DNA from 3 places in the Paenibacillus sp. FSL K6-0108 genome. Region 2 is predicted to be linked to each of the others. Evidence: riboswitches for the same ligand, from Rfam matches in the RefSeq annotation. Region 2 holds a riboswitch; each other region holds the start of a gene.
What was found. Region 2 has a riboswitch for cyclic di-AMP ahead of MHB49_RS00520 (C40 family peptidase). Riboswitches for the same ligand answer to the same signal wherever they lie in the genome.
Positions count from the first base shown of each region.

Region 1 (10,878 bases), 1.7 Mb from region 2:
TCCTTAATGTTACAATCCGTACCCCTGCATTTAGTGCATACAAATCGTCGTTCTATCATCTCTTCAATACTCATTGTCGTTCCCCCTTATTCGAATGTATCACATCAAGCAAGAGTAGATTATTTGACACTCCCACCCCTAAAGGGGCAAGATCACTAAAGTGATTGGGATTCTTAGCTAAGCTTAACGTCCTCATTTCATTTCTGCTTTGGACAGATGCTAAGATTAGGGTATGCCATTACCCCTCCTAAGACAGTGCATATAGCATCCTAGGCTGATTGACTGTTACCGCCAATCACAGTTGCGTAGCGAATATTCATCGCCCCAACGATATCACGATGTTTCTTGAATCCACATGGACACGTATATCTTCTATTTTGCGCCTTGTTCTTTTTTGAACATTCTGGACAGGTTTGACTTGAATATGCAGGGTTCACATATTCCACTTTGATCCCTGCCATATTTGCTTTGTATTCAATGAAGTGTGCCAAACGGTAGAATGACCATGTGTGTAGATTCTTTTCGTTTTTACGACTTGTTCTTGTCGTCTGCCTAATATTCGTTAGTTGCTCTAAGCGAATGACAGAAGTCTTATTTTCGACTGCGAAATGAACGATTTCACGACTGACTTTGTGGTCTTTGTCTTTCATCCATCGTTGTTCTTTATCATCTAACTTGCGAATAGCGTTCACTTTCTTTTGTTTTCCTAGCTTTTGACGAACACTACGAAACTTCCGTTTCTTGTATTTGTTTTCTCGCCCATTACCAAAGAAGCGAACGTGATCATTATCTGTGATGGCTACGGCAGGGACTTTCAGCCCTAAATCAACGCCCAAAATCCGCATACCCGTTTTTTCAGTTGTTGGCATGGTGACAGCAATTTGGGCTACCCACTTCCCTGAGCTTTTCGTGACACGGAGCGTACCCAGTTTATGCTTCAAAAGGTCAACGTTTCGATGGTCCCTGCCTATGAACAATGCACGAATTTTTACACGCTTGGATTTTCCCTCTACCAGGAATGGAATAGAAATGTGCGTGAAGTCAAAAGAATAGTTTTGGTTATTCCATACGCAAATCGGTTTCTTTAGGATCGGTATGATTGCGTATTTACTTTTCTTAACTTTGGTAGAGAATACACTATTCGCATCTTTAATCGCTTGATTTTTTACTGCACTTGGTAGATTAGCAGGAATGTCTTTTGTTGTCTTCTTCAACCTTTTCTTTTCTTCTACCATCTCGGCCACGAGTGTATTCACAACTCGGATATATTCATGACTACTTTGTTGCAATAGTTGGATCTGCTCTTTAGTCGGCAGCAGCTTTACCTTAACCGTTATGGTCTGAGACATATACTTCACCCCCTTGTCTTTTGTTGTTCAACATAACGCTTGATGGTCTCACTTGATACATGTCCAGCGGTAGAAACAAAATAGGAACGTGTCCACAAACTGGGCAAATGCAGAAGGTGGGGAAACTCTTCTCGTAGTTTTTTGGATGTGACTCCTTTTATTTTTGCCATGATCTCAGCAGGGCTTAAGGTTGGAAGTGCATTGAGAAATATATGTGTATGGTCTTTGTCACACTCCATGGCAACAATCACAATTTTAAGCTCTGCATATACCTCATGCACCAGTTCCTTGAAGCGCTGTTCTACATCCGATTTGAGAAATATCTTTCTCCTGTATCGTGGGCAGAACACAAAATGATAGTTCAACAAAGATACGGTTGTGTTTGTTCTTCTATATTCATTCATATCTATATTGTATCAGTTTAATAGATGAATTGAAACAAGCTAAAAAAATTAAGAACGCAGACATTTCGGATACTTGAAGCATCACAATAGTGATACTCCGTATCCGACCTCACTTTCATCCCACATCTAAAGAATTGGGCTTTCTCGTTCGGGGATTATGTAAAATAGTACGCTGTTCAACATGCAATCTCCTGCATCTCAACTGTATTATAAACTACAAAACCCTGCCGACGGCCAGCAGGGTCTTGTACTCGAACATCAGGTATCCAAAGATACCTGCTCTATATGTTCCCTTTACTCCTACGAGTTAGGTCTTAAACTACATTAAGTACCACATCAATATTGCCGCGTGTTGCTTTGGAGTAAGGACAGAAATCATGTGCCTTGCGTGCAAGATCTTCTGCTTGACTGTGATCCACCCCTGGCATGCTAACATCCAAACGTACAGACAGCTGGAAACCATCATCCGCCGGATCTTTCCCGATGGATACATTACTTGTGACCACCACATTCTCCAATTTCACGCCCGCTTTGCGTGCCACATTGGCAAGAGCACTTTCATAACAAGCACCGTATCCAGCTGCGAAGAGCTGCTCAGGATTGGTTCCTTCACCACCTGAGCCTCCAAGTTCTTTTGGCATTTTCAGATCATGCTTGAGCACGCCATCCGAAGAAGCCACCGAACCTGTACGTCCACCTTTAACTGTCGCTGTTGCTGTATATAAAGCTTCCATTAAGAATCTCTCCTTCACCTTTAAGTTTTTTGCTGCCTACAATTCAATTTAAACTTCTGGCTCATTTTGAAACGCTGTTGGCCCTTATTCAGCTTGTACATCTTTATCTTTTTCATGCATTGGGAATGAACACAGGTAATTTATTCAGGGTTGGGTAATATACTAAGGCACGATTCACTCTCCACTAATTTTTGTCCTCCTACACAAAAGTTGCACTAGACAAAAATAATTGAAGTAGTACAATGTAAGTATCAACATAAACGTTTAGACATATCGAAAGCAGTTAAATATGTTCTTGGTTTTGGTTTCATTTGGTTTCAATGTTCACATTTAATCAAAGGAATGACACTGTTCCTCTTCATATAGAATATCAATACTTCAAAGTCGGGTGATTATATTATGAGTAAAAAAAATCCGTTCAATACTCCTTCAAATGAGCCATTGGCTGCAGGCATGGCCCCATCACTAGGGGAAGCCCATAGCTCCATGAAGGTGCCTAAGAACGCTGCTTGGTGGAAAAAATTCCTTGCTTTTGTTGGACCAGGTTATCTCGTTGCCGTTGGATATATGGATCCCGGGAACTGGGCAACGGATATTGCGGGTGGTTCACAATTCGGTTATACGTTATTGTCCGTAATTCTGATTTCGAACCTGATGGCTGTTGTATTGCAGTCTCTTGCTGGCAAGCTCGGGATTGTGACAGGACGGGATTTGGCGCAAGCCTGCCGCGAACGATTCAGCATGCCTGTTGTTATGGTGTTATGGATCTTGTGTGAGCTGGCGATTGCAGCTACCGACCTTGCCGAGGTTATTGGTTCAGCTATCGCACTCAAGTTGCTATTCAACATTCCCATGTTATATGGCGTCATTATTACCGCTGTCGATGTACTCGTCATTCTTTTGCTGCAAAATAAAGGCTTTCGTGCATTGGAATCGCTTGTTATCGTGCTGATGGCCACCATCGCCCTCTGCTTCGGGATTGACCTCTTTCTCGCCAAACCGGATATGGGTGGTGTCATGCATGGCTTTGTGCCCAGTGCCGAAATTTTGCAAAATCCAGCCATGCTCTACATCGCTATCGGCATTATCGGTGCAACCGTGATGCCCCACAATCTGTACCTGCATTCTTCCATCGTGCAGACTCGTCAAATTGAACAGACACCTCAAGGTAAAAAAGAAGCGATTCGGTATTCCACCATGGATTCAACCATCGCTTTGACGCTGGCTCTGTTCATCAATGCAGCCATCCTGATTGTGTCAGCCGCCGTGTTCCATAGTGCAGGCATGACCCAAGTTGCGGAAATTACAGATGCTTACCATCTGTTGACTCCTCTGCTGGGTACGACCATTGCAAGCATCCTGTTTGGTGTGGCTCTACTGGCTTCAGGTCAGAACTCCACACTCACCGGCACACTGTCCGGGCAGATTGTAATGGAAGGTTTCCTGAACATTCGTATTCCGGCGTGGCTTCGTCGACTGGTTACACGTCTGATCGCGATCATCCCGGCCGTTATCGTAACAGCTATTGCCGGAGAGCACGGAACAGAAGAACTTCTAATTCTGAGTCAGGTTGTGCTGTCGCTGCAGCTGCCCTTTGCGGTCATTCCGCTGGTCATGTTTACAAGTGACAAAAAAAGCATGGGGGCTTTTGCCAACAAGTTGTGGCTCAAAATTATCTCCTGGATCATTGCCGGAGTGATCGTTGTCCTGAATGTGTATCTGATTATCCAGACCATTCTGTTGTTCTAGTTTAAATGGAACTACACTGTATTTTGTCTAACTCAAAAAAGCTGATCAACTCAAGTAACGTATCCCTTGAGATGATCAGCCTTTTATATGTTTGAGCAGTTTGAGCAGCAGCCTAATCCATACGGATTAGCTCTTAATACGACTCTTCATTCAGTTGTCTGAATTTTGAGTAACCAATAACAATGGAAGAAGTTCCTCCAGTGATTCAATCGTCCAGTCTGGACGCTCTGCATCCGCAAGCTCAGGCTGAAACCTGCCATAACCCTGTAAAATCCGAATTGTGTGCATACCCAGCTTCTTGGCCGGAATAATATCATTATCAATCCGGTCGCCGATCATGACCGCTTCCTCGGGTTTACATCCCGCCTGTTTCAACGCTACTGCATACAATTCAGGGTCAGGCTTGGACACCCCTTCTTCAGCTGAACAGGCCAGCACATCCACATACTTGCGCAAGCCGTAGCTATTCAGCCTACTTTCCGTTCCCGGACTTTGATTGGCAATGATACCAATCTTATAGTGCTGCGACAACGTCTGGAGAACTGCCTCGGCGGACGGGAAGGGACGCTCAAGCTCTTTGCGGAACTTCAGCTTCTCCTGTATCTGTTCCCGGTGCCCCTCATCGCTGATAAGGGTACGAATAGCCAATTTCATCGGCCATTGCTCGTAATTTCGGTAGGAGGCAGCAAATAGTTCTCGCACCGTCTGCATCTCCACCTGATAACCAAGCGCACAAGCTTCACGAACGAACTGACCGATAATATCATCTACCGGCTCCCATTCGTCCACGAGTGTATCCCCCACATCAAAGAACAACCATTGTATTCCACGTACATCCGGCACGCTTATTCCTCCTCGTTAGCCACAGGAAATTATCCCTATTTCCCAAACCATAAAAAAGAAGACCCACCAACATGCATGAGTCTCCTCAAGTTTCCGTTTATATATGATTTCAATTATAACAGGCGGCTGACACTGGATCAATCACAGGAATAGTACTAGCCACTAGCCATTAAGCAGAAACCCCACTTCCCCATTCAAGGAATATACAATACGGTCTGCTCCCATTCCCCGATAGATCCCTTTGGGATGGCTTTGTTCCGTAATAACACACAAGGACTTGGATGTCCAGGAGCGGCAGATCTGCAAATATCGACAGGTCAGGTTTAAGCTATTTTCAAAAATAAAAACATTGCCGACACTGCCTTGAGGCAAAAACCATTTCTGAGCAGCAGCCGTGTTCATGCGAATGACATGCTCCACACCGATTCTCCGGAGTCTGCGCTCTTCCCCTGCACTATTGGTCAGAACGGCAAACGGCATTTTTTTGTACATCAGCAATTTGATAAATTTACGTCCTGCTTCATTAGGAGCAGTTACTAAGATCATCTCTTTATCCATCATTCGTTCCTCCCTTGGCGTGAAAAGACAACAAAAAAGAAGCGTGGGGGACCAAGGCCTCCCGGACGCTTCTTCAATAATCCATAGCAAAAAGACACTATGAACCAGCGTACGGCTTGTTGCCTCTCCCTTTAACGCTTACGAGGTTAGCTGACGGATTCGGGCGCGAGAGTCGCCCTATTTCCGGCTGTCACCGGAAAATTCACCCCATGGATGCCTACTGTTCTAAACAGTTCATCCTGTTGGTTCCCCCGTTTCCCACCCATGAATGAATGGAAACTCAGCGATTAAAACATCGTTCCTTTATTTTCAATAATCAGAGCGATATCATCGTTTGTTTCGTTTTTCATGTAAAATTTAATTTAATTGGAATTACGATATGAATCATACACCCGTGCCATATTGGTGTAAAGTCTGCGCAGATCAACGAATCGACGGATTTTTGCCATTTCACATCAATAATAGCGCTTACAACACATCCATTCTCTACCCATCTCTTCAAAGCTCTCTAATTCTCTCTTTAGCGCAATTTGAACAGTAAATCAGTCACAGATCATACATGTCAGGTCTAAATTGAGATAAAAAAACAATATTAATTTTGCAATATTTAATTGTAATAAATATAATAGAAGGTAGAAGAATATGAAATGGAGGCGATTTTCATGTCAGTCTACGACTACAAAGTAAACACCCTTCGCGGTCAGGAAGTCGAAATGTCCAACTATCGTGACAAAGTACTGCTTATCGTGAATACAGCAAGTCAATGCGGCCTCACACCTCAATTCAAAGGTCTGCAAGAACTCCAGGACAAATTTAAAGACTCCCCATTTGAAGTTCTTGGTTTTCCAAGCAACCAGTTTGCACAAGAAAAAGGTTCTTCTGACGATATTGCCGAGTTCTGTCAGATGAACTATGGTGTCAGCTTCCCAATGTTTGAGAAAATCGATGTGAATGGTTCAAGCGCTCATCCTCTCTTCCAGCATCTTACCAAAGAAGCACCGGGCGTACTCGGCTCCAAAGCCATCAAATGGAACTTCACCAAATTCCTTGTGGATCAGACCGGTCGTGTTGTGAAGCGGTATGCTCCCCAAACAACACCTGATAAAATTGAAGCAGACATCAAAGCATTGCTTAAATAACAAGTGAAGGCCATCCGACCCCGACAGACAGCATGAGCATGCATTCAGGGGAATGGGATGACCTTTTTTTGGTCGGACCCGTCTTTACTGTAAAAAACACAAAAAAAGAAGCTCCCCATACGGGAAGCTTCTTCTTAATCGTTCTTATGATGCGGTCGAGAGGACTCGAACCTCCACGGGTATACACCCACTACCCCCTCAAGATAGCGTGTCTGCCATTCCACCACGACCGCATGTCGTAAATAATCGGCAACAGAATTGATTATACCCGGTTCATGTTTAAAAGTAAAGCATTTTTATTAATATCATTTTAACTGCGCTTTTCCTCCCATAAATCGTATAATCTCGTCATTTTCTCCTACGAAGTGCATATGATTAAATTTGATCTCGTTTGTATATCCGATTAGGCTGATGACCCTACTTTCTTTATAATAACCACTCTTCATATCCTCTTAGTAGAACTTAACTTATAAAGTTATATAAAATAACATTAAATAGATTTTATATTTAAAAAACCAAGAAACTATTGACAAAAAGCGGATATTTATGTGAATATATATATCATATAATTCGGATTTACTAACATAAGTCGAACCAAAAAGGAGTATAAATGTTATTTAACATAACATTTAACGAACGTAGGAGGCGAAAGATTGTGAACCGTGGGAATAAGCTGCTCGATTACGTCAAACTGCTTGATTCCTCTATCCAGGTCGGAGGGTTTACCCATTCCTTTGGTATGGATGCCCATATCGCTGAAGGTACAATTCGAAGCGCTGAAGACCTCGAATCCTTCATGCGCTGTCAATTGCACCCCAGCATTGTGCGTCTGGAAGGTATGGCGATTAAAGGTATATACACCGCAGCAGATCATAATGACGCGTGGCGTACAGCCCTCATCGACAAACTCGTTCATGTCCAGCGCACCCCCGTGAACCTCAGAGAACATGCCTCCACCATGGGCAAACGACTGATTAAACTAGCTCGCGCACTCCACCCATGGATTGATTTTAGCCATCTGGAACAAACCCTGGCTAAGTATGAATCCGTTGGCTGCCTCTCCACCGTTCACGCCTGGATTAACCACCACCTCGAAATCCCTGTCGAGGAGGCGGTCCTTGGTTATCTGCATTCAGCCATGAGTGCTTGCATAACCGAAGCCTCCAAAGTGATACCTCTTAACACAGATACAACCCAGGACCTGTTGGTTCGCCTGGCCGCAGACCTGGAGCATGAATGGCATACCGTCAGCGCCTCCGCTGCGGATGGACTGGTACAACCAACCTCAATGTCCATGAAGACGTTATTTCCAAGCTTTCACATGCTTGGTGCAGGACTTCACGCTTACAGAGCCTAATCTCTATCCACCTTCCCTTCATAATCCCCCTCCTCCTACTGTGGAACATAAAAAACACGCCGCAACCTCATTGCCGGCGTGTTTTTTATGTCATTTATTTTGTCTTTTTAACGTATTTACGCCATTTAACATATTAAAATACACTTATTTACGTCTTTTTTAATTGTTAGATGACGCAAATACGTATATAATAAATTATACAGCTCGCATATCCATATATTTTACACCAAGAATAACCAGCTGAACACTACATTCCAACGAGGGGTGAACCCTTTTGAACAAAAAGAAACCTGTGACTCCTTTCGGATGGGCTATCAAACGACGACTAACCGAACTCCAGGTCGACCAAAAGACATTTTGTGAACAGTATGGCATTCCGCCATACCGTCTGTCTAATCTCATTCACGGCACACGCAAAGCAACCCGGTTCAGGAACCAGGTCGCTGACATTTTGGAAATTCCTGATGATTTAAGATAAGTTTTCTGCCAAGGAGGAGCTCATTTCATGAGATACTTAATATCCGATCTGGAGAGATTATCGTTCCAGTCCATGCAGCACCAGCTTATCATTGTTGACCATAACTGGATCATTCGCAGCTGCAACACCGCTTGGCAACAAGGACTTGGGCAGCTGCTTCCCAAACCAAGCGGAACAGACCTCTCCAGAACAGCATCTGAACCGTCTCATTACCTCCACCTTGTAGAGCGGTGGACATTACGCGAGGAGAAAGCAAAGAATGCGAAGATTGTTCAGGAGTTGAAACGTATCCCTGCACCTTTTAAAGACAGTTATACATACGACATCTCCGTTCAAACTATCCACAACGAACAGCGGTGGTTCCGCTTGGAACTCACCCCATTGATTCAGGCCGACCCATCCCTTCTGTCTGATCTCGCATTGATTGCACACACGGATGTTACCGAACAGAAGCAGACCGAACGCCAATTGAAAAAAGCCCTTTCCGAAGTGCGCACTTTGCGTGGACTGCTTCCCATTTGCGCTGTCTGCAAACAAATCAAGGATGAACAAGACAGCTGGAACTCGGTTGAGAGTTATCTGGAGAAGCACACCCATGCCGAATTCACCCATGATATCTGCCCAGATTGCATCCGAAGACTATATCCGAAGTACTCCAATATCCTGGACAAGCGCTCCTGAACTCATCCTACCCTCAGCAGCTGATCTACACAGACAGATGGTGCTCAAACTGCGACATATCCAGTTCTCGCGGTGTTCCTTGCAGTGCAATTGCTCCTTTGTCCATTACATAAATATAATCTGCAGCACCGCGCACAAAATCAATGCTTTGCTCCACCAGCAAGATGGAGATTTCACCCTTTGCCTTAATTCCCAAAATGACCTGCCGGATATCCTCTACGATCGAAGGCTGGATGCCTTCTGTCGGCTCATCCAGCAGCAATAATCCAGGCCGGGAAGCCAGCGCGCGGGCAAATGCCAACTGCTGTTGCTGCCCGCCACTTAGATCACCACCCTGTCGACCATACATCGTGGCAAGCACCGGAAACATCGCCAGCACATCCTCCGGGAACATCTTTACACCCGCTGCACTTGTCTCCAGACCCAGCAGCAAATTTTCCTTTACTGTAAGCTGAGGGAAGATTTCTCTCCCCTGCGGCACATATCCAATCCCCGACCTGGCCCGCTTGGCCGGATCGAGGGTGGATATTTCCTGACCTTTCCACCGAACACTTCCTTTGCGCGTTTTGAGAAGCCCCATCAACGTCTTCATCAAGGTGGTTTTCCCTACACCATTACGCCCCATCAGGCATACCACCTGACCTGGCTGAACATCCAGATTCACACCGCGCAGCACATTGCTTTCCCCATAACCGGACTCAATTCGTTGCAGCGACAGCATGGTCATCCCTCCTTTTGCCCAGGTACACTTCAGCCACTCTCGGATCTTCCTGCACTTCCACCATCGTACCTTCCTTTAGAAGCTTGCCTTCATGCATCACCGTCACTTTGGCTGCATACTCGCGAACAAATTCCATATCATGCTCCACTACCACAACAGACCTTTCTCGCGCAATCTCCTGCAGTAGTCGACCCGTCCTGTGTGTTTCTTCGTCCGTCATGCCCGCTGCCGGTTCATCCAGCAGCAATACACGGGGTTCCTGCAGGAGCAGCATACCAATCTCCAACCACTGCTTTTCCCCATGTGATAGCGCCCCCGCACGTGTATCCACACGGTCCTGCAGACCAATTTGGAGCGTAACCCGCTCCATGGCCGCACTAATTTTTGAATACCGCTGAATACCCAGAGCCTGTAAAGGAGAACGACGAGTCTCCGCAGCCAGCGCCAGGTTCTCCTGCACGGTCAGACCAGCAAAGATGGACGGAGCCTGGAATTTGCGCCCTACCCCTTTTCGAACAATCTGGTGTTCCTTCATACGTGTCAGATCCGTACCATCCGCCATCTTCACCGTACCGGACAAGGGCTTGGTTTTGCCGCAAATGACATCCAGCATTGTGGTTTTCCCCGCACCATTGGGGCCAATCAGAAAATGCAGATCATGTTCATGCAGCTTCAGATTCATGCCTTTGACCGCAACAAAACCGCCAAATGCCACCGTAATGTCCTCGGCGACCAGGACTACCGGAGCGTCAGTAGACTTTTGGTTTTTCCTGACTGACTGGAACATGCACAACCTCTCCTCTCCGTTTAAGCAAGCGCACGACATGACGATATACACCAACAAGTCCATTCGGCATGAACAAGA
Region 1 is NZ_CP150288.1:1,755,255-1,766,132, reverse strand. It holds gene MHB49_RS07990 (zinc ribbon domain-containing protein) at 1-74, opposite strand, end outside; gene MHB49_RS07985 (RNA-guided endonuclease InsQ/TnpB family protein) at 270-1,349, opposite strand; gene tnpA (IS200/IS605 family transposase) at 1,355-1,753, opposite strand; gene MHB49_RS07975 (organic hydroperoxide resistance protein) at 2,068-2,487, opposite strand; gene MHB49_RS07970 (Nramp family divalent metal transporter) at 2,941-4,236, shown strand; gene MHB49_RS07965 (HAD family hydrolase) at 4,387-5,079, opposite strand; gene MHB49_RS07960 (hypothetical protein) at 5,242-5,640, opposite strand; cyclic di-AMP (ydaO/yuaA leader) riboswitch at 5,758-5,933, opposite strand; gene MHB49_RS07955 (glutathione peroxidase) at 6,300-6,776, shown strand; tRNA gene MHB49_RS07950 (tRNA-Leu) at 6,927-7,009, opposite strand; gene MHB49_RS07945 (urease accessory protein UreF) at 7,432-8,133, shown strand; gene MHB49_RS07940 (hypothetical protein) at 8,408-8,611, shown strand; gene MHB49_RS07935 (hypothetical protein) at 8,639-9,292, shown strand; gene urtE (urea ABC transporter ATP-binding subunit UrtE) at 9,318-10,013, opposite strand; gene urtD (urea ABC transporter ATP-binding protein UrtD) at 9,991-10,800, opposite strand; gene urtC (urea ABC transporter permease subunit UrtC) at 10,763-10,878, opposite strand, start outside.
Region 1: it holds a riboswitch for cyclic di-AMP, as region 2 does, so the genes downstream of both, MHB49_RS07960 (hypothetical protein) here and MHB49_RS00520 (C40 family peptidase) in region 2, are expected to answer to the same signal.

Region 2 (10,878 bases):
GGGTACCGGAAACATACAAAGTAGCCGCTACTGGATTTCCAACCCAGCAAGCTGTTGTGAAGAATGGCGAAAAAGTATATCAGTTCTATGCCGATGATGTGCATGATTTTGCCTGGTCAGCCTCTCCTGATTTTGTTTATGCGGAGGAGCCCTTCTCTGCTCCCAATGTACCAGGCGTTCGAATCAAGCTTTATCTCGACCCTGCTCATGAGGATTTGAAGGAACGTTATTTCTACGCCGCCAAAGCAGCGCTTTCCAATTATAGCAAATGGTTTGGCCCTTATCCGTATTCCACACTATCTATCGTTGTCCCGCCCAAATCGGGGAATGGCGCAGGGGGAATGGAATACCCTACTTTGGTCACTGCCTTCGGTGCGGATGATTCTACTCCTGGTTACGATCTGGAACGCACGGTTGTGCACGAGATTGGGCATCAGTATTTTTACGGCATGGTCGCGAGTAATGAATTTGAAGAAGCATGGCTGGATGAAGGATTCACCTCCTATGCGGAAGACAAAGTGATGGAACAGGAATACGGACTTATCCCGAATCTGCCTGTACAATCAGCTCTCATTACTTCTCCAGCTTCATTGACACAGGACTCCTGGAAGTTTGATTCCCAGAATCAATATGCAGCAAATGTATACACACGAGGCAAGCTCGTATTACTCGGAATAGAACAGCAGGTTGGTACAAAAACAATGGAACGTATTCTCTCGACCTATGTGAAGAAATACCGCTTTAAACACCCTACTTCATCTGATTTTCAAAAGGTTGTGGAGCAAGTTACGCGGGCATCCTGGAACGATTATTTTAATCAGTATGTATACGGTGACGGCATGGCTGACTTTGCAGTGGAGAAGATCGCAATCAATCCGATCCTGAAAGACGGCCAAACGTTGTACGAGTCGTCAGTTACATTGCAGAAAAAAGGCAGTGACTATTTAAAAGTACCTGTTCGAATCGTGTTCGAGGATGGAAAAACCCTGACTAAGGAATGGGATGGAAGCGACAAACGCATTACTTACAAACTAACCTATACTTCCCCTGTTTCCTGGGCAATGACTGATCCGCTGTACACCATTGTGCTGGAGAACCACCATATGAACAATTTTCTGAAAGCCGGACTGGATGAGCCAACCAAATCCCGCTGGAGCATGAGCGCAACCAAAATTATAGAAGCCATATTCGGAAGTCTGTCATGGTGAGGTGGATACAGTGAAAGCGAAAATACGTGAAGGCTGGTTTCTCGTCCGTCAGCATATGTTCATTGCAGCACTCTTGTTTCTCTATCAATTAATATGGGGATACTTCCTTTATCGAATGGTACAGTCAGCGGTGGTCCCGCTGCTCCTGCGTTATCCTGATCCTGATGCCGGGGAGCTAAGTACAATCTTGTTCAAAATGGAGAGCCAGCTCGGCCTTTCAACGAACTCGGAGGTTCATCGCTATCTGTGGATTCTAGGCGCTATGCTACTGCTAAGGATGCTGATTAGCCCTCTCATTCAGGCTGGGCTGCTCTACTCGCTCCAGCATTATAATCATTCGGAAGAACGTATCCCATTCATTCGGGGCGTCAAAAATTTGTGGAAGCCAATGCTGTTGCTCTACACCATTCGCACCCTATTGCTGCTGCTACCGGCATATTGGCTCGCACCAAAGCTCTATTCCATCTTCATGGAAGGTTTTCATTCTCTCCATCTGCTTCTGCCTGGTATACCCTATGTTGTTGGCTGGATTGTATACGGGTGGGTTATCCATCACATCCTGCTCTACATGCAGTTTGGTATCTCGGCTCCTGATGGAGAAGGTGGAGCGCTTGGTACGTTTCAAGCTCTATGGATTGCGCTACGCCAGGTCATCCCTCTTATTGGCATTGCAGTCCTGCTAGGAGGCCTTCATCTGCTGGTATTTGGCGCCTTTACTTCAGCTTCATGGTTAGTAACGGGCTTAATCGGTCTTATACTACAACAGACGTATCCACTTGCCAGGTGTTTGCTGAGCCTGTGGAAAATATGCGCCCATTTTCGATTATGGCAGTCCAATTCGGTCAAGGAATAAACTGAACGGTTAAAAATTGTTACCATCTCTATGTAAAGTGTTATGCTCATCTAATGCCGTTAAATAAGCAAACCTCGACCTTTCCCCGTCAAAGGTCGAGGTTTTTTTTGTTAATTTTGTTGTTAAACGTTGCCAAAGTGGTATACCTCTGTTACAATAATCGCAGTGAGTTTTTAGTAACAACTTTGTAATCTTTACCTTCATATTTGTAACTACTTAAAATTTAATCGTCATTTCTTGATTTCGCAGGTGCATAACTAGCATAGCCAAATTCCTAGCACCTGGGAAGCGGGGGAACCAGTTATGGGTGAATTGATCTTGCAACAGAGGGATCATAGGGGACCTTCAACCGAATCCTTAAGCTAACCTCGTAGGCATTGGAAGGGGTATATCTCTTGTTTAAGAAGAAATTAACCGCAGCTGTACTTAGCCTGACATTCGCATTATCGCTTGGAGCAGGCAGCGCATTCGCAGATTCAAAAATGGACCAAGTCATTGATTCAGCAATGGGAACTACATACAAAAGCGGAGGAACAACGCTTAACGGCTTTGACTGCTCTGGGTTTACAAGTTATGTATTCGACAAGCTGGGCATTGATCTGGCTCGCCAATCCAGTTCACAATTCGACATGGGCGATTCAGTATCCCGTATGGAAATGAGACCAGGCGATCTGGTATTTTTCAATACAACGGGCAAAGGGGTCTCGCATGTAGGGATCTTTGTAGGGGATGGTAAGTTTGCACACTCCTCTTCTTCCAAAGGAGTTACAATCAGCGCATTAAGTGAAAGCTACTGGGCTAACCGCTATGTTGGCGCTAAACGCATTATGAGCACGGACGCATATGAAACATTGGCCATCGACTAGGGACAAACTGAGCAACGTCATGCTGGAACAATAAAACTACTGTAACGAAGCATAATAGAACCGTCTGGTACATTCTCCGCAGGAATGTATCCGGCGGTTTTTTTGTGCTTTGTTTCTCTAAACGTATTCAGGATAAGCTATTAAACCAACTTTAGCTTTTTATAGAGCTAATTTTTATTGCTTTGTCCGTGCTCTTATAATGTTTTTACCCATCCCACTATAATATAAACGAAATTACCGGAACTTTTGTTTCACTTTTTTTCTCAAACGGGTACTTGCCAAATGAACGCCTCTTTTGTAGAGTGAAAACAGACTTACATATGGAATGACATATGTATATGGACAATTCAAAACCAGTATAGCTTGTTCACAATGAGAGGAGCATGCAGTTGTATGGATGAAGCCCCTGTGATGTTTCACGTTGTGCCCATGCAAGAAGAACATGCGAAGCTCATCTGCGATTGGCAGTATGACCCGCCTTATAATATTTATAGCTGGCTGCCCTGGGAGCAGATGAAAGCACTTGAGGTGGAATTTGGCGATCCCCAGCTACGGAAAGAACAATATGCGGTCGTACTGGGGGAGGATGGGCAAATTTGCGGTTTCGCTCAATACTTTGCACTTGAAGGTGTCACCCGCATTGGGCTTGGCATGCATCCCGAACGCTGTGGTCATGGTCAAGGGACGGATTTTGTCTCGGCCATTGTGCAGGAAGCCATTCGCCGGAACCCTGCAAACGAAATAGATCTGGAAGTTCTGACATGGAATGAACGTGCCATTCGCGTCTATCTCAAAGCCGGATTTGTTACGCAGGATACATACGAGCGACAGACACCGAGCGGTTTGAAACCTTTTTATTGCATGGTCTATCAAGGTCCACGCGGATAAAAAAGGCTATAAAAGCACCTTGAAAGTCCCCGGTTATGTGATTAGTTCAAAAAATTACCACAAAATGCTATGATGTAACTACAGGTTCCGTTATAATGATATGGATAGTTTCAGGTTAGATGATCTTTCATTCTGGAGGGGACATAAGGGATGCACAAATGGATCATGAGCGGGGTATTTTTTGCAGCGTGCGCTTTAGCTATTGTTTTAATGTTTACGCTTCCAGGGAAAGAGGAAGTTGCAGAAGAAGCGAAACCGACGATGCCACAAGTTACAATGGATGCAGGACAGGCTGAGGCACTAGTCAAAGCAAACTGTATTACCTGCCACGGTGATCAGCTTCAAGGGGGCATGGGCCCTAGTCTGCAGAAGATTGGTAGCCAGGACGATGTGGAGAAGATTTATACCACGATTGTCAAAGGTAAAAGCGGCGGTATGCCTTCGTTCAAAGACAAGTTGAAGGATGAAGAAATCGCAAATGTTGCGATGTGGCTGGCAGAGAAGAAGTAATCCAAGATGTTCAAGGCGATCAGTCTGTGACGGATTGCATGTATAGTGGGTTAGTGATTTCAATCTTGGTCACCTCCTGCACCTTCGTGCATACCAAACCACACTGAAGCTGGACACACAACGTAGTTACCCCTGTATTCAATATTACAGGGGTTGCTGGGTTTATCGATGGTCATACAAAAGAAGAGGCTCTTACTCACCCGCGCTGGGAAGTAAGAGCCTCTTGGTCATATATTAGGTATACCCGCTGGAAAATTGCACGCTATGATTTCTCTGATTGCATTGGCGTATCCTACGGCCGCATGCCGCCTCTGGTTCACCTAAAAGCTTGCATAGATTACTGGGTCTTTGCCTCCTGCTCAGCGAGAAAAGCTTCCACTTCACGTGCGGACGGCATCCCGGACTGGGCGCCGAGCTTCGTCACGGACAACGCGGCTGCGCCCATGGCGAAACTTACCGCCGTGTCAAGCGTCTCTCCGCGCGCGAGGGCTACCGCCAGCGCGCCGTTAAAGCAATCGCCAGCGCCGGTCGTGTCGACGGCGCTTACGGCGTAGCCGGGCGCACGGCACGCGCCGGCACGCCCTGCCTGTACGCGGCCGCTAGGCGCTGCCGCGTACACAGCCCCCTCGGGACCGAGCGTCGTGACGACAGCGGCCCCGAGGGATGCGGCAAGCTCTGCGACCGCCGCATCCACGTCTTCCGGCCGGAGATCATCCCGGCCGGTGAGCACGGCGAGCTCGCTGCGGTTCGGCGTGACAACGTCGACGCACCGCAGCAGCTCCTGGGGCAGACCCGGCACAGCAGGGGCCGGGTTGAGCACCACCAATGCGCTGCCTTCAGCCGCCAGTTGGGCGGCGCGGGTGACCGCAGGCAGCGGGATCTCCAGCTGCAGCAGCACCGCTGCGGCTGCAGTCAGGCTTTTTACCGTATCCGCCTCCTCCAGCATCGCAGGCACGACCTGCCCATTCGCTCCGGGAATGACAATAATCCGGTTATCTCCTTTGGATAGCCAGATGGAGGCTGTACCTGTAACGGTATCATCCAGAATACGAACCTGCGAGGCATCCGCCCCGCTTTCCGTTAGACTATGCAGCAGGCGTTCACCAAAACCATCCGAACCTACAGCACCAACCATTGTTGTCTGTCCGCCCAGTCGTGCAGCAGCAACCGCCTGATTGGCGCCTTTGCCCCCAGCCAAATAGTGCAGTTCCTCCCCGCTCACCGTTTCGCCTTCCTCAGGGATAATATCCGTCTTCACGACCAGATCCATATTAAGGCTGCCTACGACAGCAATAAGAGGTTTGTTCTGATTATCGTCTGACATGTATGCTTCACTCATTTCAGTAGTGCGATAATAACCGATCCCGGTTATTCCGACCTCATTTTCTCAAAAGCTTCGTTATATTGCCCTGCTTCTTTAATATCTACAGATGTGATGCCACCCTCATCCCATGATGTGAGACGCAGTGTCACCGTTGTATAGTCAATCGTAATGAAAGGGTGATGATTGAACGCTTCCGAAATCGCTGCGACCTCGTCCACAAATGCAATCCCTTTCATGTAGTTGGAGAATACGAACTTGCGGACAATCCATCGTCCCTCTTCCAGTTCCCAGCCTTCCAGCCTTCCCAGATGAGCTTCGACTTCCTCTTGCGAAAAAACCATACGTTATCTTCCTCCCCATATGATGGCTCATCACAGACACCTGTCCATGCTGCCACCGAAACCTTTGGTGTTACCCATAGCAACCTAAGCGCATAGGTACACCGCCCTGCGGTTCGCCCGTTTCATGACTATCATCTTACCACGGACAAGCCTCAAATTCCAATAGTACAAATGGCGCTAGATCCACTAGCCATAAGGCTTTAGGGAGATTCTTCTACTCCGTTTTCCATGCCAAAAACCTTATGGAAGCATACTAAATGAGTGGTACAAAAGTCAGCTCTTCTTCCCCGATTAAGATATGAATTCGGTGCTGATCCTTGTCATGAATGACCACTCCACTTCCCACCGGGATAACAGACTCCTCACCCAGCGCATAGAACAGATCTTCCGCAAGCGCCTCATCCACTTCGAGCTGCTCTGTCACACCAAGGCGGGACCACTCTTCCTCGTCCATTTCAAAGAAAACGTAGCGGTCCGGTATTCGACCTAAAGCCTGTGTCAAATCTGTCAATATTCCTTCATAATCCCGTCCATGCTTTACGCCCATTGGCTTTTCACTCCTATTTAGCCCCTAAGGAGCAGATTTGATCTTATTATACCTGAAAATTACCCTTAAAAAAAAAGGCCATCTGGTCGATAAATACTATACATGACCGTTTTAACTGTTTCTGCCACCCTATAGGGTGCCTAACATTAAACGGATTGCGGTGTAACGTTCGTCCGGAAGCCCGAATAAAGCCGCTTGAAAGGATTCAATTTTATCTCATGGATGAGGTGTATGATGGAAATTTCAACGATTATCGGACTAGTTTTAGGGCTGGTTTCACTTGTATTGGGGATGTTCCTGAAGGGGGCGCCCCTAATCAACCTGGTTAACAACCCGGCAGCCTACGTTATTATTTTTGTTGGTACGGCAGCAACTATTTTCATGGCATTCCCCATGTCTGAAGTTAAAAAAATCCCCAAGTTATTCGGGGTACTGTTCAAAAAGCAACAACTGATTGACCGTGTTTCTCTAATCGGCACATTTATGGACTGGGCTTCCACCACCCGTCGTGAAGGCTTACTTGCACTTGAATCGAAAGTCGAAGATATTGACGACCAATTCCTGCGCGCCGGTATGCGTATGATTATTGACGGAAATGATCAGGAATTTGTAAGTGATGTACTCATGGAAGATATTCACGCTACAGAAGAGCGCCATCGCGGCGGTGCCTTGATCTTCTCCCAAGCGGGGATGTATGCACCAACGCTCGGGGTACTCGGGGCCGTTGTAGGTCTCATCGCAGCGCTTGCAGATCTAAGTGATATGGAGAAGCTCTCCCACGCGATTGCAGCGGCGTTTATCGCAACGCTTCTCGGTATCTTCAGTGGTTACGTGTTGTGGCACCCGATGTCCAATAAACTGAAGCGGATGTCCAAAAAAGAGATGGAAATCAAGCTGATGATGGTTGAAGGGCTGTTATCCATTCAATCCGGTGTATCCACAATCGCTATCAACCAAAAACTATCTGTATTCCTGACACCTTCCGAGCGTAGACAACTGGAAGAGAAGGAGGGATCTTCAGGTGAAAAAGGCTAAAAAACATGAACCGCATGAAGAGCATATAGATGAGAGCTGGTTGCTCCCCTATTCCGACTTGATGACTCTGCTGCTTGCCCTGTTTATTACCCTGTTCTCCATGAGTTCACTTGATGCGGCAAAGTTTGAACAGATGGCTTCGGCACTGAGCAGCGCATTGAACGGTGGTTCGGGTGTATTGGATCATACCTCCATGAATCCTACAGATTCCACGACAGATTTGGGCAAAAACAAACAGCAGCCTGAAGACATCACCAAGAAGACACCAGCTCAGATTACAGATGCGCAGATGGCTCAGAAAGAACAGGAAGATCTGGAGAAACTCAAGAAACGACTTGATCAATATATTCAGAAAAACGGGCTTTCCGATCAGCTGAATACAAAGCTGAATCAGTCTGAGCTCAAGATCACGATCAGTGACAACGCCCTGTTCTCCTCTGGCCGGGCTGATGTTAAACCCGAGTCACGCTCATTGGCTAAAGCCATCTCGAGCATGCTGCAGGAGTTTCCGGAATACGAAGTTGTTGTATCTGGTCATACTGATAATGTTCCCATTTCGAACAGCCAATATAAGGATAACTGGGATTTAAGTGCGGATCGCGCACTAAATTTCCTCAAAATTCTGTTATTGAATGAGGCACTGGACCCTGCGAAGTTCACACCTAGCGGTTATGGAGAGTATCACCCAGTCGCCAGCAACCAAACGGATGCTGGACGAGCTCAAAACCGTCGGGTAGAAGTTTCGATTATCCGGAAATATCAAAGTAACAACACAGCCGTGAAAGCAGTTGGACAAGGTAACTAAAAAATCGTTCGTTGTAGACAAACGAATGCTTAAGGCACTCTCCTTCATACCAGGAGAGTGCCTTTTTTTCTATCCACTGATATGAAGAAGTGCTGCTTCCCTTGAGGGAAAGCAGCACCTTGGATATCATCATTTATTCCATATTATAATCTAGCAAACTGCTCAATTCTGACTTTTCTGCGGGTGTCAGTTCTCTCCAGGTCCCTGTGACCTGTTCGCCGAGATGAATATTCATAATACGAATCCGCTTCAACTTCCGCACCTCATAGCCAAATGCACTGCACATCCGGCGAATTTGGCGATTTTTTCCTCTGTCAGAATAATACGGAACACCCGATCTGATATGCGAGTCACCGTACAGGGCAGCGTCATTTCACCAAGGATTTTGACTCCCGTGCTCATGCCTCTTAAGAAGCTCGGCGTTACCTCGCGATCCACGGTGACAATATATTCTTTCTCATGGCGTCCTTCTGCCCTCAAAATTCGATTGACGATATCGCCATCATTGGTCATCAGAATCAGACCTTCCGAATCCTTATCCAGACGACCAATCGGGAAGATACGCTCTTTGTGCCCTACAAAATCAACAATATTTCCTTGAATGTGCCGCTCGGTTGTACTCGTTATTCCGACAGGTTTATTGAGCGCAATATATACGTGTTTCCGTTTTTCCTTAATAGGTTGACCATTAATCCGTACATCATCGCCATCTTCTGCCTGACTGCCCAGCTCTGCCTTCACTCCATTAATTGTTACTTTTCCGCTCTCCACCAATCTGTCGGCTTCCCGACGAGAACAAAAACCCGTTTCACTGATAAATTTATTAATACGCAAAAGGTAATCTCACCTCATCTAGTTCTCTTCTTCTGAAGGTTCATTGTCCGTCTTATGATCTTCCTCTATATTCTCCGGCTGCTGTTGGGAAGCAGGCAGATCGATAATGACGGTGGTCCCCTTATTTAGTACGCTTTTGATATCCATCATGCCCTTATGTGATTGAATAATTCGCTGACTGACCATCAGACCAAGCCCTGTGCCCGATTCCTTGCTTGTAAAGAATGGTTCCCCGAGCTTAGGCATCAGTTCTTCTGGAATTCCAGTGCCTTCATCCTTAATTTCAATCCGAACCCGACTATTCTCTTGGTCATGATTGAGTTTAATTCGAATATTGCCCCCGTCTGGCATGGCCTCCATGCCGTTCTTAAGCAAGTTAATGAAGACTTGCTTCAACTGATTCTCTTCACAGTGTACCATAGCTGAATCAGATGAAGCATTCAGTACAAATTCCACACCATGCAGATGCGCCTGGCTGTCCAGCAATGATATAACATCTCCCAGAATGAAGCGAATATCCCGTTCCTGAAAATGAACCGCCTGTGGTTTGGCCAGGATCAGAAACTCACCCACAATAAGATTAATTCGATCCAACTCGGACAGCATCAAATCCAAGTGACGATGATTAAGCTTGTTCGTCTCTTGCTGAAGCTGAAGAAAGCCACGTAGGGTCGTAAGCGGATTACGTATCTCATGCGCAACTCCAGCTGCCAGCTGTCCTACCGTCGTCAGTTTTTCGGAACGTCTGAGCAGCTCCTCCATACGGTTACGGCTGGTAATGTCTCTTGATACGCTGATCAGTGCTGTGATCTCGCCTGCTTCATCCCGGACTGGTGCTGTGCTCACGCTGACTTCAACACGGCTGCCATCCTTCTTCATCCATGTCGTTTCATTAGACGTAATGGACATGCCCTCAATCAACTGGGCATGCTGCTCTTCCATCTGCTCTTCAGTACCCGGAGGGATAATCTTCAATTTTCGACCTTCTACTTCACGACTGCGCCAGCCGTACAATTGCTCAAAGGCACGGTTTACTCGCAGTACATTTCCATCCAGATCCGTAATATGAATCGCGTCTGCTGTTTGATTAATGATCGATTCCAAATGTTCTTTTACCGCACGATTTTCCTCATACATCTGTTTCAGACGATTCGTATAATGTCCCAAATTACGAATCATGGCATTAATGCGATTAGCCAATTGGCCCAGTTCATCTTTCCTTCGCACTTTCAGACGGAAATCAAAATGGCCATCTGCCACATCATTCACTTTTCCCAAAATAGATTGAATAGGGCGGGTAATGTAACCCGCGAGCAAATAACTCCCAAAGATCACAATCTCCAGCAAAACAAGTGAAATCGAGGCATGACTAACCAGCTGTTCCGATACCATGGAGGATATTTGCTTATAATCCATGACAATACTAATCACATAGGATGATTCATTGGGAGTGAATATCGGAATGAAACTCTTGAGCACCTTCTGATCATGAGTTTCACTGACAAAGGATACATTCTGCCCGGTACGAATTGCCCTTACAACCGCCTTATGATCCTCTTCTGCGGCACCATATTGATATGTACCGAAACGAATAGGCCTGTTGTTTAACTTGTTGTGATTCGTGTCTCTTCCGTCATTGCCCATGCTCGAACTTCCGAAGGTTAATG
Region 2 is NZ_CP150288.1:102,626-113,503, reverse strand. It holds gene MHB49_RS00530 (M1 family metallopeptidase) at 1-1,208, shown strand, start outside; gene MHB49_RS00525 (hypothetical protein) at 1,219-2,061, shown strand; cyclic di-AMP (ydaO/yuaA leader) riboswitch at 2,316-2,453, shown strand; gene MHB49_RS00520 (C40 family peptidase) at 2,457-2,927, shown strand; gene MHB49_RS00515 (GNAT family N-acetyltransferase) at 3,321-3,815, shown strand; gene MHB49_RS00510 (c-type cytochrome) at 3,966-4,325, shown strand; gene rbsK (ribokinase) at 4,663-5,649, opposite strand; gene MHB49_RS00500 (4a-hydroxytetrahydrobiopterin dehydratase) at 5,694-5,990, opposite strand; gene MHB49_RS00495 (hypothetical protein) at 6,244-6,537, opposite strand; gene motA (flagellar motor stator protein MotA) at 6,772-7,572, shown strand; gene motB (flagellar motor protein MotB) at 7,559-8,377, shown strand; partial or broken gene rluF (23S rRNA pseudouridine(2604) synthase RluF) at 8,511-9,211, opposite strand; gene MHB49_RS00475 (PAS domain S-box protein) at 9,230-10,878, opposite strand, start outside.

Region 3 (10,878 bases), 3.1 Mb from region 2:
TCTGTGAAATAGATTTGCACAAATCAGCCGCAGTATATTCGTACTGTGGCTTTTTTTGTACGATCATAAGGAGGAGGCGAATTTAAAATGAACAACATTAATTTTTACCTCTACTTACAATCCTAATTTGCAGGCTTTAAGCAGTGCCGACGGGTGTCATGCTGTCAAAATGAATGAAATGTTTGGCCAGATCATGGGTAATATCGCCTCTGTGCGATCCACCTTGACAGACAGGCTTAAGGAATTTTGCTCCCGGAGATGGAAGCGATCAGACAGCACAGATCAAAGCTTTTTTTGACTCGGCAGAGGAATCCCGCTCGAAATGTCGTCATAAGAAACAATAAGCTTCATCACTTGGGAGAAGAGCCGATTGCAGTTCGGAGTCATTTGGTTTTTGTGGTGATTCGTGAGAATGACTGTTACCGCTATCTTGGGGATGGCACCCTGGTCAAGGGAACATGGCGGACAACAGGTAAATAATATGTCTACAGTCGGTGTATCGGTTTTGAAGGCGCATTTGTAATCTCCAATGTATTTAAGGATATTAAACTTACGTCTGTTATGTCAGTATCTTTCCTTCCTTCCCAATATAATCCTAACTGCCGGAGAGAAACATCATAAGAGATAACATGCTGATGGTTGCAGCAAGTGCGACGGGATGTTATCTCTTTGGCGCAAGTCCCTTTACAAATGGGAAAAACATATTCGTTATCAATCAAAGGGTCATTTAATATTTCAGGAATTTTCTGGCGCGTATTAACATGGTTCCAATTGTCTATACAAAATACGGTATCCATAAGGATCAAGTTTAATATTCATCATGCCATTGGTGGGAACAACAGCATCTTCGGTTAAGGCATCCTTCCAGTCCTTGGTTTCCATTGGATGTGACAGGGTACGTTCTTGCGGAGTATTGTTCATCCACACCGTAAAGTGAAGAGTGTCATCCATACGTTCATATATGATGCATGGATCGTTGTGATCGGCCTTCAGAAAACGGAAGCGGCCTTTGCGCAGAGCCTCATTACTTTTCCGCAAATCAATCATCAGACGGTAGAAGTCATAAAGCTCCTGATCTTGCTTGGCAGGATCCCATTGCATGCATTTACGACAATCCGGATCACCTTCTCCACGTATACCAACCTCATCCCCATAGAATATACAGGGCGTACCAATATAAGTGAAAAGAAACACAACCGACAATTTTAATCTGCGTTTGTCTTCTCCAGCCCGAGTAAGCAGACGTGGGGTGTCATGACTGCACAGCATGTTGAAGATGACTTCATTGGTTTGTTGAGGGTAACGCATAATGAGCGATCCCATTTCGTTAGCGAAGTTATAACCATCCATAGAACCACAGAAGAACTCAAGCACCTTGTCAGCAAAAGGGTAGTTCATCACGGAATCAAATTGATCTCCCATGAGCCAGGTCAGGGAATCACTCCATACTTCACCTACAATATAGGCCTCTGGATTAGCACTTTTGACTACTTTGCGGAAGTCACGCCAGAAATGGTTATCCACCTCATTTGCAACATCAAGTCGCCAACCGTCGAGTTTAATCTCCTTGATCCAGTATTCAGCCACATCAAGCAAATAGTCTTTTACTTCGGGATTGGCGGTATTGAACTTCGGCATATTGCCATAAAACCCAAATGTATCGTAGGTTGGAATACCATCCTTGATCTGTACGGGATATTCATTGATATGGAACCAGTCTGCGTATTTGGAATTTTTACCGTTCTTCAGTACATCCTGAAAAGGAGGGAAGTCTTCGCTGCAATGGTTAAAAACCGCGTCAAGCATGACCCGGATTCCACGGCGATGACATTGTTCCGCCACTTCTTTGAGTAGCTCATTATCCCCGAAATGAGGATCAACTTTTTTATAATCAACGGTATCGTATTTATGGTAGGAGTTTGCTTGAAACAGAGGAGTAAAGTAAATGGCATTAACACCGAGCTTCGTCAGATCATCCAGGTGATTGAGCACCCCCTGCAGGTCTCCGCCAAAGTAGTTATCCAGTTCAGGTTTACCACCCCATTCCTGGGTTCCTTCAGGATTCAGGTCGGGATTGCCATTGGCAAACCTTTCGGTCATGATTTGGTAGAACACGGCTTCTTTGGCCCATTCCGGAACCTTAAATACATCAATTTCATGGATGTAGGAAAATTCATAATATCCTCCGGTAGGATATGGCTGAGCATAGTGAATTCCGTTATCAGCCAGATATATATTGTCGGTGCCAGCGGTAATGCGGAAGATGTAAGTCAGGCGCTTGTATTTGGGCTTAACAGCAGTTTCCCAGTAATCAAACATACTGTCGGAAGCCGCTTTCTCCAGTTGAATTTCCTTATAGGTTCCATTCCAATCATATTTATCACCAGTCAGTGCAGTCACATATTGCACATCGTTTCTCTTCGTTCGTACACGCAGGTGAATCGTCGAGGGATTATAAGCATAGGCCCATTTATCGCGGGGAACGTGATACATCGCTTCGAGCAGCATGACAACACCTCCTGAACTCAAGATACAGTTATAGCTATAAATAACCAAGTTAGAGAGCATATGAACCATAAGTACGGCCGCTAAATGTAAGAATTTCAACATTTTTCAATGTTTTCTTTTCACAGCATCTCCAGCTTGTGTCCGTATATACGTACTTATCAAAACAAAAAGGATGCTCCTCAGGACCTGAAAAGCAGGTTAAGAGGAACACCCTAGATGAATATACAGCAGTTTACGAAAAACTTAGCGACTGGCTTGCTTAAACTCTGTTTGAATGGTTTGCAGCAGCCCAGGCTGTGTAAGAACATCATAAGCAGTTGCAGCAATTGCCTTGGCTCCAAGGATCATACCATCCAGGGCCCGTTCCTGAAGCGCCAGATCACGGAATTCAATGGAATGAAGCGTATGAACTTCGTCCACAACACGGATATACGGATGGATTGCAGGACATCGCAAGGATACGTTACCGATATCCATGGAACCATGGTCGTTGCCACTGACGATCTCCTCTTGTGAAATGCCAAGTTCAAGCAGGTTAGCACTGAAAGCAGCGGATAACGATTCATTCGTGACCATCTCATCATAGGATGTCTCGTAATTGGATGTCACAAGCCGGCATCCGGTTTGCAGAGCAGAACCTTCCGCAATCTGAATTACACGTTGAGTGAGAATATTCAACTCTTTTCTCGTCGAGGCACGTACATAGAATTGAGCAGAAGCGTAGTCAGGAATGATGTTGGCTGCCTGTCCTCCGCTATTGATAACCCCGTGGATACGAACCGTACTTTTCACTTGTTGACGGAACGCATTAATACCATTAAACGTCTGGATAACCGCATCCAGGGCATTGATGCCTTCATGTGGACTTGCGGCAGCATGCGAAGATTTCCCATGGAATTCAAATTGTACGGCATCAATAGCCAGGGAGCTGCCAGATTTCTCATACGCGTAATACGGGTGCGCCATCAGTGCGATATCACAGTCATCGAATAAACCCGCTTCAGCCATAGGCACTTTGGCGCCACGCGTTTCTTCCGCCGGTGTACCAAACACTTTCAATGTTCCGCCCACTTCATTGAGTATGGACTTCAGACCTACCGCAGCTCCGAGGCTCATCATGCAGATCAGATGGTGCCCACAAGCATGACCGATTTCTGGTAGTGCATCATATTCACATAACAGGGCAATCGTCGGGCCTGGCTTGGATGCAGCATACGTACCAATGAATGCGGTCTCCAAGCCAAGAACAGGAGCTTCTACGGAAAAACCATGGTAGGCGAGTTCTTCTTTTAACCGTGCAGAAGCAAGGTATTCTTCATTCCCAAGTTCGGGATTCGCACCAATGTATGATGAAATCTCTTTAAAACGGGAAGCATATTGATCAATTACAGTTAAAATTTGTGTTTTGGTATATGTCATGGTGGACTCCTTAAGCAAAAATGAAAATAATTCAATAATTATATCATAGTTGCGGTTATTTTTCAGAAACTAGTCAGGATTTGTAATGTCGAAATGCATTGCATAATCATGCATTCTACTTTATAATGACTCAGGCATCAACAACAGAAAGCATACAAAGTATTATAAGGGGAGAACAGGGTTGAAATTGATTAGTCGTTACACCATGATGCTGCTAGCTTTTGTGGTATTGCTAACTACGGTTGCTCCTGTTGCGTTGGCAACGGGAACTACAGGCAATTCAGGCAGTAAAAAGCTGGTGCTCGGTACAAGTGCCGATTTTGCACCATATGAATTCCATAAAGTCATTGATGGTAAAGACCAAATCGTCGGATTTGATATTTCGATTGCTAAAGAAATTGCTGCCGATCTTGGCGCAGAACTTGTAATAGAGGATATGGGTTTTGACGGACTTCTTCCTGCGTTGCAGAGTGGTCGTGTGGATATGGTCATCTCGGGTATGACACCAACGGATGAACGTAAACAAAGCATCGACTTCTCCGATACCTATTATAAATCAAAGCAAGTCATCATGATTCGCAATGCGGATAAAGATAAATATCCAACCATGGCTGATCTGGAGAATGAAAAAATTGGAGTACAAAAAGGCTCCATTCAGGAAACGATTGGTCAGGGAATCCCAGGGGCAAAACTGACAGCACTGGATAAAATATCCGATATCGTGCTGCAATTGCAAACCAATCGTGTAAATGCTGCGATCGTTGAAGATACGGTAGCTGCCGGTTATCTCGATGATATTATTGGACTAGCTCCGGCTATTCCGGATGAAGAGCAGGCCGAAGCGGCAATCGGGATTCGTAAGGGCAATACAGAATTGCTGAATGCAGTGAACGGAACGCTCAAACGTCTGAAAAGCGAAAATAAAATCGATCAGATGGTCACTGAAGCAAGCCAGTTGATGGCAGAGAAGAGTAAACAAAACATTTTCGAAGTATTCTGGCAGTACAAAAGCTTCTATGCAACAGGTGTGGGCTACACCCTCTTACTGTCTGCACTGGGTGTAATCTTCGGGGTCATTATCGGTTTGATCATCTGTCTGTTCCGTCTGCATGACATCGCCATTTTGCGCTGGATCGGAACAGCTTATGTTGAGGTCATTCGTGGTACGCCCATGCTGGTGCAATTGATGATTATCTATTACGGTGTTTCATTGACTTTTGGGATTAATTTCTCGGCTCTTCAGGCGGGGATTATAACACTGTCCATTAATAGTGGTGCCTATCTTGCCGAGATTTTCCGCGCTGGTATACAGGGTGTGGATCGCGGCCAACTGGAAGCAGCTCGTTCACTGGGGATGGGAAGAGGTGCGGCCATGCGTTTCATCGTGCTCCCACAGGCGTTCAAAGCGGTGTTGCCGGCGATCGGTAATGAGTTCGTGACCATTATCAAGGAATCCTCCATTATCTCGGTTATCGGTATGGTGGACATTATGTACCAGGCAAGTGTGGTCAAAAATATTACGTATCAAGGGATGAATCCATTCCTGATTGCGGCAGCCATCTACTTTGTGCTGACGTTCATTTTGTCCAAACTGCTGGGTCGACTGGAAAGGAAGTTGGGTGCAAGTGATAGACGTTAGACAATTATATAAATCCTATGATAAGAACGAAGTGCTCAAAGGCATTAACGTAACGATTGGAAAAGGCGAGGTTGTCGTGGTCATCGGTCCGTCCGGATCGGGGAAAAGTACCTTTTTGCGTTGTCTGAACTTACTGGAACAGCCTACTTCCGGTGAGATTAACTTTGAGGGAGTTTCGATCACTGACCCGAAACATAACATTAATGAAACTCGTGAAAAAATGGGGATGGTATTCCAGCATTTCAATCTGTTTCCGCACAAAACGGTGCAGCAGAACATTACGATTGCTCCGATTAAAGTGAAGAAACAGCCTGCACACGAAGCGGAACAAATCTGTGCAGATTTGCTCAAGACGGTTGGCCTCTCTGACAAAAAAGACGCCTATCCAAATCAGCTGTCCGGCGGACAAAAACAACGGATCGCTATTGCAAGAGCTCTTGCGATGCAGCCGCATGTCATGCTGTTTGACGAGCCTACCTCTGCACTGGACCCTGAAATGGTCGGCGAAGTACTGGATGTCATGAAGCGGCTTGCAGAGGGCGGAATGACCATGGTAATTGTAACGCATGAGATGGGCTTCGCACGCGAAGTGGGTGACCGCATCCTGTTTATGGATGGCGGGGTTATTGTAGAGGAAGGAACGCCTGCTGAAGTGTTCGGTGAGCCCAAGCATGCACGTACACGTGACTTCCTCGCTAAAGTGCTCTAATACATCCGAGTTATTAAGGATGAAGATCAGGATGAAATTGCAAAATCTGTACTTTGGATGAGAATTTCATCCCCTCAACCATCCCTGTCGACAGCCCGTCGGCAGGGATGGTTTTGTTATGTAAGGATACGCACAGATTTACATAAAAAGTAACGTTTCTGTCATCAACGATATAAGCTTAAATAGACATTTTTTTGAAAAAAACCGCTTAAATTCAGCCTAAATTTGAAATGAATTAGCCAGATGGTAACATTTACTACGACTCTTGGTTACAAAATTGTGATATATTTGTTCCTGCCGAAACTTCCGGAGTTGGGAGTGTGGGGGATGTAACGATGCAGAGTGTGCTTGGGGAAGAATCATTTGCACACGGCTTGGGGTGAATTAGGGCTACATAATTTTTAATGTAATTGAACCTATAGGGTGGTTTCCTCCATCCGAATCCGACAACTAACTTCGCAGGCATAATGAGGGAGGAAGACCATGATTAACAAGAAACGTATAGCCAAAACAGCAACAGCTTTGCTGACAGCAGCAATGCTCATTCAGGCCGTTCCGGCTCATGCCGATTCAGTTCATGTGGCCAAAGAAGGGGATACCTTCTACACCTTATCCAAACAATATGGAGTCGGGCTTAACGCACTTATTAAAGCTAACAATGACATTTCTGCTTACAACATTTATGGTGGTTTGAAAATTACGATTCCAGGTAAAACAACGAATACAGCTTCTGCTGCAGCTAAAACGGTAACCGCCGCAAGTCTTGATGTAAATTCGGATAGCAAGGTTGTACAGGCATGGGGAAAAACGTTTGATTACAGCAAAACTGTCGATGTAAAGGCAACAGCATACTCTTCTGATGCTTCCGAAAATGGAGGATGGGGTGCTGTGGATTACTTCGGTAATCCGCTTGAATTGGGTACCATTGCGGTAGACCCAAGTATCATTCCATTGGGTACAAAGGTACTTGTGACTGGTCATACACATCCAGGACTGCCAAAGCAGGCATTTGTCGCTACGGCCCGTGATGTGGGCAGCGCCATTAAAGGTCACAAGATCGATATCTTTATTCCTGGCAGCAAGCAATCTGTGAGCACATTTGGTATTCAGGATGTTGAACTTTACATTTTGAAATAAAATTAAAATGGAGCTGCACATTATCATAAGTGACTCCAATTAAATCTAAATTAAACACAAAAGGGTGTTCTCCAATCATGATTATGTGATTGAAGAACCCCCTTTTTAATATCCGCATTCTGGCATCTGATTCTATTTACCCTTTGGCAGTTCCAGCATTTCGTCCAAAGTTACCAGCTCGTACCCGCGGTTTCGCAATTCTTCGATGACTTCAGGCAACGCCTCGATAGAGCCACTCAGCTTCGAGCCGACACCGCCCCCTGCATGCTGCAGAACAATGGAACCTGGTTTAACAGCCGAGAGGATGTTTTTTTTAACTTCTTCTTTGGAGAGGCCCTTCCAGTCCAGAGAATCGACGTTCCAGTTCACGATGCTGTAATGTTGTTTGGCCGCCCATTGCAGCTGCTGCTCGTTAATATCGCCATAGGGTGGACGAATCATTTTGGGTGTGTAACCCGCCAGATTACGAATAATATCCCCGGTATGTAAGATCTGTTTGCGAAATGCATTCATGGACAGCTTACTGAATTCCGGGTGATTGTAGCTGTGATTGCCAACAATGTGCCCTTCCTTCACCATGCGTTTCACCAAATCCGGATGTTTCTCAGCGCGATGTCCCACAATGAAAAACGTAGCCCGTACCTTATATTTTTTTAAAATATCCAGTACCTGCGGGGTGAACCGAGGATCAGGTACGTCATCAAAAGTCAGTGCGACCTTTTTTGTTGAGGGACCATTGGTTTTAAATGTATCCGCATATTTCTGTCTGAGCTGTCCCAGTGTCAGCTGTTCCTCGTCGGAAGAATTAGACTTCGAAGCAGGTTCGGTTTGAGGGCTTGAATAAGCCCATAATTGAGCAGGAGCGTAACTTCCTCCCAGAAGCATGACCATGATGGATAACATGATGAGGCGTATACGCATGTTAGTGCCTCCTTTTCCCAAATTGCGTTCTCTTTGGTATGCCCGCGTCTTTCCGTATTTATGCATGATGTGAGATGTTTCATTGCTGACTCATCAAATCGGAGCCATAATTCCACCATATATATTACATATCAAAAGGACAGGTGGAGCAGGATGAGTACATACAACTTAAATTCCGTTCGTTTACAGGTGATTGAGGCTGGAGAAGATAAAGTTTTTATGATAACTGGAGGAAGATCACATATTGGGGCAGTAGCGACATTTTATCCGGATCGTGAACGGGTGAATGGGGCTACGGTGCATATTCCAGGGCATAAAGAGCAAGAACTGTGTGAGAGACTCGCACGCAGGGCTGCCTTGCATTTGAAGGTAACGGTAACAGTAATCATGGGAATTCACTTTGATGCCATTACGCGGATGCAGATTGATGAGATTGTGCAGACTTCAGAGAAGCTGCTTGATGAGGAGTTGTTCCAAACGGGTCGACTGATTCAATAGTTTAATTTGCGTTAAGTAGGCTTAAATCGTTTTTTATAATTTTTTTTGTTAAAATTGAAACGAGTAGAACACTGCCACGTATGTATGATTATATACAAGGATGAACTATCGACTAGGAGGAATACCATAATGTCCATTTTCAAACGATTACGCGATTTAACAATGTCTAACATTAACTCCATTATTGACAAGGCAGAAGATCCGATCAAAATGACGGATCAATACATCCGGGATATGCAGGAAGATCTTGAAGATGCGGAGAAAGCTGTAGCTGCACAGATCGCCATTGAGAAGAAATTCAAGCAGCTGTTTGAAGAACAGGAAGCCCTCGTGAAGAAACGTGAGGAGCAAGCACATACAGCAGCGCGTGCACAGAATATGGATTTGGCCCGTCGGGCACTGGAAGAGAAAAAAGTGGCTGAAGAGAAGATGGCCGAATACAAAACAAGCTATGACCAAAACAAGGCTTCTGCCGATAACCTTCGTGGCAAGCTGGACGAAATGCGCAAACAATTGACCCAAATGAAAAACAAACGTGAAACATTGGTTGCGCGCTATAACGCTGCAAAAGCCCAAACCGAAATCAACAAGGCGCTGAACGGATTTAGCTCCGATACAGCAAGTGCCGGCATGAAGCGTATGGAAGAGAAAATGATGCAGATGGAAGCTCAGGCCGAAGCCAGCAATGAGATGTCGTCCAAAGGTAAATCGCTGGATGATGAGTTCGAGAAGCTGGGCAAGGATCAGGCTGTTGAGGATGAACTGGCGGCATTGATGAAGCAATACGAAAATAAGAACTAAACCTTGTAAGCAAGCAGGGGCACCAGCGGAGGAGAGACCAGCGTTTCTCCTTCGCTTTTAATTGCGGTTCATGTTGAAATGTGGGGGCTATGTAGATGGATTTGAACATTTTGGCAATGCTGGTCTGGACGTTATCGGGTTCGGTTTTGCTGTTTGTCTTGATGTATGTGGATTCTTTATTCACAAAGTATAAGGATTTTGCCGAAGTGAAGGCTGGCAATATGGCCGTTACGACACGTATGGTTATGAAGCTGTTTGCTCAGGGATATGTACTCGCGACCTCCATATCGACAGCGGGTCACCTTGGAGAAGCGTTGCTTGTATCCGTTGTTTCCTTTGTCATTTTGCTGATTCTGGAGAGTGTGGTTCACTTTATGATTCGGAGATGGGCCAACCTCGATCTGGATACGGGAATACAGCAGGGTAAGACGGGTTACGGATTGTTCTCGGGTGCACTTCATATCGTTGGCGCATTAATTATTGCAGCTTGTTTATAAGATAAGGAACAGGAGTAATGGGCATGAGTATGTGGAAACGGATTAAAGGAATAATAGCCAAACCTGAACCGCCCCAGGTAGAGAAAACAATGCTTCAGCTGGCACCTGGTGATATCTGTGAGGTATCGCTGGTCACCTATGAAGTTGTTGGACGGGTACATCATCGAACACGGAATGCAGCTGTCCTCACGTTGCAGGATGGTACGGCAATCCGACATTTGCATATTGAAGAACGGGAAATGACCCGGTATGCCCTCTATACACCAATTGATGGTCGTCTCGATGCACCAGACGAGGTGCCAACGTTGCTGGATCTGGATGGACGTGCGTATCATTTGGAGGAAGAATACGGAGGAATGGTAACCACTGCAGGCAGGACACCCTATGGTCAGGCTGGGGAACAATTAGTATGGCAATATCAGTCTGATGATCACATGCTTTTACGTGTGGAGTGGCAAGACAGAAGATTTACGTTGTATGAGGGTGAGTCCATCCTTCCTGCGGATATCAAAGTGATTCGTTCGAGCTAGGAGAGGTTCCAATGGAAAAGCGCTTGGCACATGGATTAAAATTAATGCTTGTCCTCAGCCTTGTGATGTCGCTGCTGTCCGCGTGCGGAGCACCTTCGGTTCAGGACACATATCCGCTTGAATCGGTCAGCGGCAGTGGTAACACGACATCCTATGTGTATCGAGCTGCCGATCGTACCGTTCCAGAGGTCGCTCGGGAATTATCTGAACAGCGGAAAC
Region 3 is NZ_CP150288.1:4,581,320-4,592,197, reverse strand. It holds gene glgA (glycogen synthase GlgA) at 1-12, shown strand, start outside; gene MHB49_RS20610 (hypothetical protein) at 295-480, shown strand; gene MHB49_RS20605 (alpha-glycosidase) at 757-2,508, opposite strand; gene MHB49_RS20600 (M20 family metallopeptidase) at 2,752-3,927, opposite strand; gene MHB49_RS20595 (ABC transporter substrate-binding protein/permease) at 4,109-5,566, shown strand; gene MHB49_RS20590 (amino acid ABC transporter ATP-binding protein) at 5,553-6,275, shown strand; cyclic di-AMP (ydaO/yuaA leader) riboswitch at 6,561-6,756, shown strand; gene MHB49_RS20585 (3D domain-containing protein) at 6,759-7,412, shown strand; gene MHB49_RS20580 (polysaccharide deacetylase family protein) at 7,545-8,333, opposite strand; gene MHB49_RS20575 (hypothetical protein) at 8,487-8,831, shown strand; gene MHB49_RS20570 (PspA/IM30 family protein) at 8,961-9,632, shown strand; gene MHB49_RS20565 (DUF350 domain-containing protein) at 9,728-10,129, shown strand; gene MHB49_RS20560 (DUF4178 domain-containing protein) at 10,153-10,659, shown strand; gene MHB49_RS20555 (DUF4247 domain-containing protein) at 10,671-10,878, shown strand, end outside.
Region 3: it holds a riboswitch for cyclic di-AMP, as region 2 does, so the genes downstream of both, MHB49_RS20585 (3D domain-containing protein) here and MHB49_RS00520 (C40 family peptidase) in region 2, are expected to answer to the same signal.